Regions from separate parts of the Rhodococcus sp. JCM 9793 genome, predicted to be linked through region 2. Evidence: riboswitches for the same ligand, from Rfam matches in the RefSeq annotation. Region 2 holds a riboswitch; the other holds the start of a gene.
What was found. A riboswitch is a leader RNA that binds a small molecule or an ion and turns the genes downstream of it on or off. The one in region 2 is predicted to bind S-adenosylmethionine.
Positions count from the first base shown of each region.

Region 1: another riboswitch for S-adenosylmethionine. It lies ahead of metX (homoserine O-acetyltransferase MetX); the one in region 2 lies ahead of ACZ46K_RS20110 (hypothetical protein).

Region 1 is NZ_AP043721.1:2,705,321-2,710,030, forward strand. Features, by position in the region: gene ACZ46K_RS14525 (MFS transporter) at 1-494, opposite strand, end outside; gene ACZ46K_RS14530 (MarR family winged helix-turn-helix transcriptional regulator) at 659-1,126, shown strand; gene metX (homoserine O-acetyltransferase MetX) at 1,179-2,306, opposite strand; SAM riboswitch class IV at 2,417-2,531, opposite strand; gene ACZ46K_RS14540 (NADP-dependent isocitrate dehydrogenase) at 2,808-4,031, shown strand; gene ACZ46K_RS14545 (exodeoxyribonuclease III) at 4,141-4,710, shown strand, end outside.
Region 2 is NZ_AP043721.1:3,896,284-3,900,993, forward strand. Features, by position in the region: gene idi (isopentenyl-diphosphate Delta-isomerase) at 1-547, shown strand, start outside; gene ACZ46K_RS20095 (VOC family protein) at 599-955, opposite strand; gene ACZ46K_RS20100 (TetR/AcrR family transcriptional regulator) at 1,008-1,676, opposite strand; gene ACZ46K_RS20105 (alpha/beta fold hydrolase) at 1,742-2,794, shown strand; gene ACZ46K_RS20110 (hypothetical protein) at 2,804-3,196, opposite strand; SAM riboswitch class IV at 3,225-3,337, opposite strand; gene ACZ46K_RS20115 (formate/nitrite transporter family protein) at 3,483-4,346, shown strand; gene ACZ46K_RS20120 (hypothetical protein) at 4,403-4,710, shown strand, end outside.

The DNA.
Region 1 (4,710 bases), 1.2 Mb from region 2:
AGCACGCGCCAGGAGGAGAACTCGATGAGGGCAGCAGAGATCGGCAGTCCGATCGCGGCACCGGCGCCGAGCGTGGAGCTCACCGTCGCGATGGCCGAAGAAAGCCTCTCCTTCGGCACCACGTCACGCAGCAGCGCTATTCCGAGCGGAACCATGCCGGAGCCGAGGCCTTGCAGTGCGCGACCGAGGATCATGACCTGCAGGGATGGGGCGAGGGCGCAGATGATGGCGCCGATGGTGAGTGGCAGTGCAAGCAGGAGCATCATCCGGCGCTTGCCGAAAAGGTCACCGAGGCGCCCGGAAATCGGCACGGCGACTGCCGCGGCGAGCAACGTTGCCGTGAAGATCCAGGTGGTGTTGTCGGAGGTGGTGTCGAAGATCCCGGGCAGCAGTGCGACGAGCGGTGTGACCATCGTCTGCGTGAACGCGGATGAGATGCCGGCGGACGCGAGTGCGGCGATCACCAGCCCTGGGCGGGCAACGGGTTTGGCCATAGTAGGGGAGTCCTTCCGATGAGCCGTGCAGCTAACCTGCATGCTTCATGCATATGCACTATACATATGTATCTAGCATATGCATAGTGCATATGTATGATGCATGCCCTCTGTTAGGCTTCTCACAGGACATTCAGGCTTCTCATGAGACGAGGAGGATCGCCATGGACCGTCGCATCGGCGATATCGAGTACGAGCAGATGCTGCTGAGTCGTCATACGATCGCGGGGCATCGGCGCGGACGCATGCTCGAGCGCAGTTCATATCTTCTGTTGAGCCGCATCCGGTCCGATGGGCCCCGCTCGATCGGCGAGCTGAGTGAGGCGCTGCGCCTCGACGCGTCGACGCTGCAGCGGCAGACCGCGGCGGCTGTGCGCGACGGACTGCTCGAGCGCGTCGACGACCCTGCCGGCGGCATCGCCCGCAAGTTCGCGCTCACCGATTTCGGCCTGGAAAGTCTCGTTCAGGCCCGTGATCGGTCGGTCGCCGCACTCGAGCGCATCCTCGTCGATTGGACCGACGAGGAGGTCGCAGCCTTCGCTGATGCCCTGCATCGATTCAATGTGGACATCGAGGAATACGCGCAGCTGTCCGTTCACTCGGCAGAGGCCGACTCGGGGTTACGTAGATAGCTCGGGATTACGTAGATAGACCGTCGAGATCGGGCCGGATCGATCGGCCCGATCAGGCCCTCGCCAACCCCATCAGTTCGACGAGCAGTTTCGCGACCGCATCGGCCTCGGTGAGGAAGCCGTCGTGTCCGTCGCGTGACTCGAGGACGCGCAGACCGTCGCAATTGGGCAGACCATCTGCGATCTCCTGCTGCAATCGGATCGGGTAGAGCCGATCGGAATCGACACCCGCGACGATCGTCGGCACACGCGTGCTCCCCAATGCGGCCTCGATGCCACCGCGACCGCGGCCCACGTCGTGCCGGTTCATTGCGTCGCTGAGCACCACATAGGTCCCGGGATCGAATCGGTTGACGAGCTTCGACGCCTGGTGGTCGAGATAGCTCTGCACCGCGTAGCGCCCGTCACTCCACGGATCCTCGTCGTCTTGAGCAAGATTCGCGAACCGTGAGTCGAGTTCTTCCTCGCTGCGGTATGACAGGTGGGCCATGCGGCGGGCAATTCCCAGCCCGGCCTCCGGTCGGCGGCCACTCTCGTAGTAGTCGCCGCCCTGCCAGTCCGGATCTGCCATGATGGCAGCGATCTGGGTGCTCTGGATGCCGATCTGATCGGCGGTGGCACGGGCACCGACTGCGAGGACCAGCGCTGCCCGCACCCGGTTCGGGTGGGTGACGATCCATTCGAGCGACCTCATGCCACCCATCGATCCACCCGTCACCGCGGCCAACGAGTCGATGCCGAGAGCATCGAGAAGGGCGGATTCCGCGGTGATCTGATCGCGGATGGTGATCCGGGGGAATCGCGAACCCCACGGTTTTCCGTCGGGCGCGGTGCTGCCCGGTCCGGTGGTGCCTTGGCATCCGCCGAGGACGTTGGTGGCAACCACGCACCATCGGTCGGTGTCGATCGGGGCGCCGGGGCCGACCATGCCGGACCACCAGCCGGGGGACGGGTGATCCGGTCCGGCGGGCCCGGTGATGTGTGAGTCGCCGGTCAGGGCGTGCTCGACGAGTACGACGTTGTCGCGGGTGGGCGACAGCGCGCCCCACCGCTGCAGAGCGATGGTGACGTCGGGAAGGATGTCGCCGCTCTCGAGGGTGATGTTGCCGATGTCGACTGTGTCGAGCTGTCCGTCTTCCGCGGGGAGTTCGATCCGCCGACGGTTGGTACCTGCTGTCAAGATGCGACCGCCTCGAGGCCGGTGGTGATGGTCATCGCGTCCTACTTGCCATGTCGGAGGGCTGGAGGGGGCGCCGGTGTCGACAGTTCATCAGCATTTCGAACCTCCCAGGAGCCGGCTTGTCGTCGGCGGTGCGCCGACGACCGTGTCCTCACCCGGAGCACCCCACCCTGGCCGGAGGGTTGCCGACCAGCAAGCCGGGGCTTCGCGCTGGCACTCATGACCTCGTCGGAAGTCTAACGGCTGGGTCGGGCGGCTCGATAGGCGGCTCTCGACCTCTCCTCGGCCGGTGTCGGACATGGCGAAAGTTACTGCTCAGTAGCGTTCGAGAGGGCGTGACCAGGGTTGTGTGCGGATCGAATAGCAGTACGCTTGTTCTGTTTGGCTCCGCACCGGACGCGTGCAGAGCCACGCTCGGATACCTGAGCTGAAGGCGGCCGTATTCCTGAAGTGCGGCCGATCGGGGACTCGACTGCCGTCCAAGGAGGACACGAACCGCGTATGTCCAAGATCAAGGTTGAGGGTAAGGTCGTCGAACTCGACGGCGACGAGATGACTCGCATCATCTGGCAGTTCATCAAAGACAAGCTCATCCATCCCTATCTGGATGTCGATCTCGAATACTACGACCTCGGCATCGAGAATCGCGATGCGACCGACGACCAGGTCACCATCGACTCCGCGAACGCCATCAAGAAGCACGGTGTCGGCGTCAAGTGCGCGACCATCACCCCGGACGAAGCGCGCGTCGAGGAATTCGGCCTGAAGAAGATGTGGCGGTCGCCCAACGGCACAATCCGTAACATCCTCGGCGGCACCATCTTCCGGGCCCCCATCATCATCTCCAACGTGCCTCGGTTGGTTCCGGGCTGGACCAAGCCGGTCATCGTCGGCCGTCACGCATTCGGCGACCAGTACCGCGCCACCGACTTCAAGGTCCCCGGGGCCGGCACCGTCACCATCACCTACACTCCGGACGACGGTTCCGAGCCGATCGAGCACGAGGTCTGCAGGATCCCCGAGGACGGCGGCGTCGTCATGGGGATGTACAACTACAAGAAGTCCATCCAGGACTTCGCGCGCGCCTCGCTGTCCTACGGTCTGCAGCGCAATTACCCGGTCTACCTGTCGACCAAGAACACGATCCTCAAGGCCTACGACGGCATGTTCAAGGACGAGTTCCAGCGGATCTACGAGGACGAGTTCAAGGCGGAGTTCGACGCAGCGGGGCTCACCTACGAGCACCGCCTCATCGACGACATGGTGGCGTCGTCCCTCAAATGGGAAGGCGGCTACGTCTGGGCCTGCAAGAACTACGACGGTGATGTCCAGTCCGACACCGTCGCGCAGGGCTACGGCTCGCTCGGCCTCATGACCTCCGTACTGATGACCCCGGACGGCAGGACCGTCGAGGCAGAGGCCGCACACGGCACCGTCACCCGGCACTACCGGCAGCACCAGCAGGGCAAGCCGACGTCGACCAACCCGATCGCGTCGATCTTCGCCTGGACCCGTGGTCTCGAACATCGTGGCAAGCTCGACAGCACCCCCGAGGTCATCGAGTTCGCCCAGGCGCTCGAAGACGTTGTCATCAAGACTGTCGAGGCGGGCATCATGACCAAGGACCTCGCGCTGCTCGTCGGCCCCGAACAGTCGTGGCTGACCACCGAGGAGTTCCTCGGTGCGCTCGACGAAAACCTGCAGAAGGCCCGCGCCTCGCACTGAGATGCGGCCCTAGCGACGACACGGGATGTCCTACCAGGGGCGTCCCGTGTTCTCGGCTCCGGTCATCGCGGTTTTCGGCTCCGGTCATCGTGTCGGATACGGTGTCGGCGTGCCCCTCACCATCACCACAGTGAATGTCAACGGCGTACGCGCAGCGGCCGGCAAGGGCCTGCTGGCCTGGCTCGGGACATCGGCCGCCGACATCGTCTGTCTTCAGGAAGTGCGCGCGAGTGAGAAGCAGTTCCACACTGCGATTGCTCCGGCCCTCGACGCGGGCTGGCATGTCGTGGGATCCGAGTCGTCCGTCAAGGGCCGGGCGGGGGTCGCGATCCTGTCGAGAACGCCGGCAGATGCCGTGCGAGTGGGTTTCGACGACGACTTTGCCGAATCCGGCCGTTACATCGAGGCGGACTACGCGGATGTGACGGTCGGTAGCCTCTACCTGCCCACCGGCGAAGCGGAGACCCCGAAGCAGGACGACAAGGAACGCTTCATGAAGACCTTCGCCGTGCACCTGGGTGAGCGCGCGGCCGATGTCATCGAGGCGGGCCGGGACATGGTGGTGTGCGGCGACTGGAACATCGCCCACACCGAGCGCGACATCAAGAACTGGAAGGGCAACGTCCGCAAGTCAGGCTTCCTCCCCGGCGAGCGGGCCTGGGTCGACGATCTGCTCGCC
Region 2 (4,710 bases):
TGCCCACGAAGAACTCGTAGTTCTGCTCGACGAGGACGAGCGACCCCTCGGTACCGCTCCGAAAGCCACCGTCCACCACAGGGACACCCCTCTCCACCTGGCGTTCTCCTGCTATGTGTTCGATGACGCGGGCCGGGTCCTCACCACACGGCGCGCACTGGACAAGATCACGTGGCCCGGCGTGTGGACGAACGCGTGCTGTGGTCATCCCGGGCCGGACGAATCCCTCGAGGACGCGGTGCGTCGGCGCCTCGAGCAGGAGTTGGGCCTCGTCGTCGACGATGTCACGTGCGTGTTGCCGCATTTCCGGTATCGCGCGACGGCAGCGGACGGAACCGTCGAGAACGAGGTCTGCCCAGTGTTCTGCGCCCGCGCCGCATCCGGCCTCGACCCCGAACCATCCGAGGTGATGGAGTGGTCGTGGGTGTCGTGGACGGATATGCAGACTGCGGCGACCGTTCCGTGGCTCATCAGCCCGTGGGCAGCCGAGCAGATTCCGCAACTCGCGCAGGCCGGAGTTGCGCGGTGGGTCGACGCCGCGGTCTGACCCACCCCACTTGCCCGACGGCTGTCCCCGACGATCGATGGCCGAGAGGATTCACGCGTCGGACCACACGCCCAGTTCGTTACCACTCGGATCGAGGAAGGTGAACCGGCGCCCGCCGGGAAAGTCGTACGGTCCTGACGAGATTCTGCCTCCGGCACGTTCGACCGCGCCGACGGAGGCGTCGAGATCGCTGGAGTACAGCAAGACCAGAGGTCCGGCTGTGCCCGGTGCGCGCAGAGTCGTCAGTCCGCCGACCTCTCCGTCACCCTCGACTGCGCGAATGCCGGCGTATTCAGGCCCGTAGTCGTTGAAGTTCCAGCCGAAGGCGGATTCGTAGAAGGTGCGTGACGCGCGGAGGTCGGTAGCGCCGAGTTCGATGTAGTCGAATGCGTGATGTGTGTTTCCCATGAGGCCATGGTGACCCTCCCCACCGACATAGGCCGACGGACCCGGCATCCCGTCACGACTTTCGCGCACCGCTCGATCCAGCCGGCGACGGGATCGCATCCGTGCGGTCTGGCGATCGAGCGAGCCCCGTGTCCGCCGCGCAGACGGTGAACGCCTTCACGCTGCGGTCGATCTCGCGGGTGACGAGATCGACCGCTCCATCGGCATCCATCCCCGCAACCAGCACGGATTGCGTCGCACCGTTGCTGAGTGCCACCAACCTCATGGCCTCGTCGTGTGCCTCGACCTCGGACAGGCCGGCGCGACGAAGAAGTCGCTCGGCCTCGCCGACGGTCCCCCGCGACGCCTCGGCAAGGAACGACCTGATCCACGGATCGTTCGTCGTCTTCGCGAGGTAGGCGTACCAGACCGACACACCGACACGCGACGATGCATCGGTGGGGACAGGCTGGATGAGCAACGTCGCGAGGGCTGCTTTCGGATCGCCGGACGATCCCAGTTCGCGATAGCTCTTCTCAGCACCGGCGACCATCTCCTGCGCTCCGGACCGGATCAGATGTTGTTTCGATTCGAAGTAGTGCTGGATCCTGCCGATCGAGACGCCGGCCTCGACCGCCACCGCCTGAAAAGTCACCCCGTCGATACCTCGTTCGTGGATCACAGCCCACAGAGCCCACACGAGCTCTCTGCGGCGCTCGGCATGGTCGACCAATTTAGGCATGACAGGATTTTACAATATTTCTATACTGCAAACAGTTCGGATCGCCGACATCGAGGAGAAGAGACGTGAGTGAGCACACCGTAGGCACATACGCCCGGCTCGACCATCCACCACCCACCCGCCTTCACCACCGATTGCTCCGTCACCGATGGCTTCGCCGTAGCGGGTTTGTCGTGATTGCCGCGCTTGCCACAGTGGGCGCAATAAGTGTGCAGCAGTTCTTCTTCGGAGCTCAGAAGGTCGGGCACTTCCGCGATGCGGAGGGTCGCCGCACCTACGTCGAGGCGTATGAACAGGCAATGTCTGCGCTCCCCTCCCCTACGGCAACCCTCGACGTCACGACCCGTTTCGGCTCGGTTCGTGTCTACGAGTGGAGTTCACCGGAAACCGAGGACTCCGCTCCGGTCGTCCTGGTACCAGGCCGGTCGTCGGGTGTCCCGATGTGGACCGAAAATCTCACCGACTTCCTGCCACACCGACGCGTTCTCGCCTTCGACTCGCTCGGTGATGCCGGACTGTCGGTGCAGAGCGTTCCGCTGACCTCCTTCGGTGACCAGGCGACCTGGATCGACGACGCACTCGACGAACTCGCCGCCGAACCCGTCCACATCGTCGGCCATTCGTTCGGCGGCGCGATTGCAGCGACATACGCACGGCGATTCCCCGATCGCGTCCGATCGCTGACGCTCCTCGAACCCGTCTTCACCTTCGCGTATCCGTCCGCTCGCATGATGGCGTGGACGATGGTGTCGAGCCTGCCGCTCCTGCCGGAGGCCTGGCGCAACACCGCCCTCGGCAAGGTCGGCGGGGCCGAGTTCGATCCGAACGACGACATGGCAAAGATGATCGCTGCGGGCTCGGAGCACTATTCGGCAGCACTGCCGACGCCCTCGCCCCTCAACGACGACGAGATGGACTCTCTCACCATGCCCACCTATGTCGCCATCGCGGAACGGGATTCACTCGCCGGCGGCGACACCGCCGCGCAGCGGGCACGAACGCTTCCGCGCGCGACGGTCGACGTCTTCCCCGAGACCACCCATTCACTACCGATGCAGGCGAAAGAGCGTCTGGCGGTGGAGCTTCCCTCGTTCTGGAATGAGGCCGAACAGAACTGATCCGAATCCTCACCGTCCGGGCACGTACGTCAGCGCCGGGACACGTCCCGATACGCAATCCGTCCAGTGATCAGGAGCGGCGAGAGTGAAGGTCGCGGGCACATGGGGATCGGAACCCGGCAGAATCAGCACCCGCCACTGCGGAACCCAGGTCCCGATCTCCCCACCCGCGTGGACCACCCGGGCGATCGCGGCGGCGTCATGATGCCGGAATACGAGCCGTATTCCGTCCCAGGACAATTCGACGTGAGTATCGTCCAGCACGCACACGAGCGCACCGACACTGAGGTCGGAATCGCCGAAGGCCTTACGGGCGCGGATGAAATGGACGTGGTGACCGTCGCCGAACGAGGAGCACTCGTGGGCGTCTGCGCGATCGGTACTGTGGATACGGTCGGTCATGGTTATTCCTCCGGGTCGGCCCCGGGGCGGGGCGCTCGTGCCCGGGCCGGTCGGCCGCGAGCCGCTTCGTCATCCGAGCCACCCGCGAGCGTGGGGTTGGCGTGCCGTCAAGTCGGAGCTTGGCGACGGCATCTCGTGAAGCACCGCCAATATACATGATCGAGAGATCTCACAACCCGAGCGGCCCCGCTCGGAAGAGAACGCAACGCATCCTTATTGCCCCGCAACACACTGGTGACGGGCACTGCTGACACTGATCGGGCATTGTTCTCACCAGGAGGTTGCTGTGTCCTACGTTCCACCCGCCGAGTTGGCCCGCGCGATGGTCGACGCCGGCCAGAGCAAGGTCCTCATGTCCACCCGCGACACCCTGATCAGGGCGTACATGGCCGGTGCCATCCTCACGCTCGGAGCGGCGTTCGCGATCACCGTCACCGTGCAGACCGGCAACGCGCTCCTCGGAGCGATTCTCTTCCCGGTCGGATTCTGTCTGCTCTACCTGCTGGGGTTCGATCTACTCACCGGCGTGTTCACGATGGTCCCCATCGCCTATCTGGACAAACGTCCGGGGGTGACGATCGGGTCGATGCTCCGGAACTGGGGACTGGTCTTCGTCGGTAACTTCCTCGGAGCCGTCACAGTGGCCGTGCTGATCACATTCATCCTCACCTACGGCTACTCGATCCCGCCGGACGCGGTCGGTGAGCGTCTCGGCGAGATCGGTGAGGCCCGCACGCTCGGGTATGCCGAGCACGGCGCTGCCGGCATGGCGACCCTGTTCTTCCGTGGAATGCTGTGCAACTGGATGGTGTCCACCGGTGTTGTGGCAGCGATGATGTCGAAGAGTGTGCCGGGCAAGGTTCTCGTCATGTGGATGCCCGTCATGTTGTTCTTCTACATGGGATTCGAACACTCGGTCGTCAACATGTTCCTGTTCCCGTCCGGTCTGCTGCTGGGTGGAGACTTCACCCTCGGTGACTACCTGATCTGGAACGAAATCCCGACGGTTCTGGGCAATCTGGTCGGCGGTGTCGTGTTCGTGGGTCTTGCCCTCTACGTCACCCACGTTCGGACACAGCCCAAGCGCTCGGTCGCGACACCGCTCCCGGAGCATGCTGCAGTGACCGATAGGACTCCCGAATCCGTGTGAAGGGTCCGTTCGAGGCCTTCCGGTTCTTACGAGCACTCGATGCCTACTCTGATCGGATGGCGTCGTTCACACCGATCTCTCCGGCCGCACTTGCCGAACTGCTCGCCGAGCGGGCATGCGCACGACCGGGCCGGGTCGTCATGGCCATTTCGGCCGCCGACGCCGCTGACCCCATGGATCTGGCAAAGCGGGTGGTCGATACCCTGCGCACCGCGGGCCGTCCCGCGCACGCGGTAGCACTGCACGATTTCGTGCGACCGGCATCGCTCCGTCTCGAACACGGGCGCACCGACGAGCAGAGTTACCGGTCGAGCTGGTTCGACTACGACGCGCTGGACCGCGAGGTGGTGTCGTCGTTGAAGGA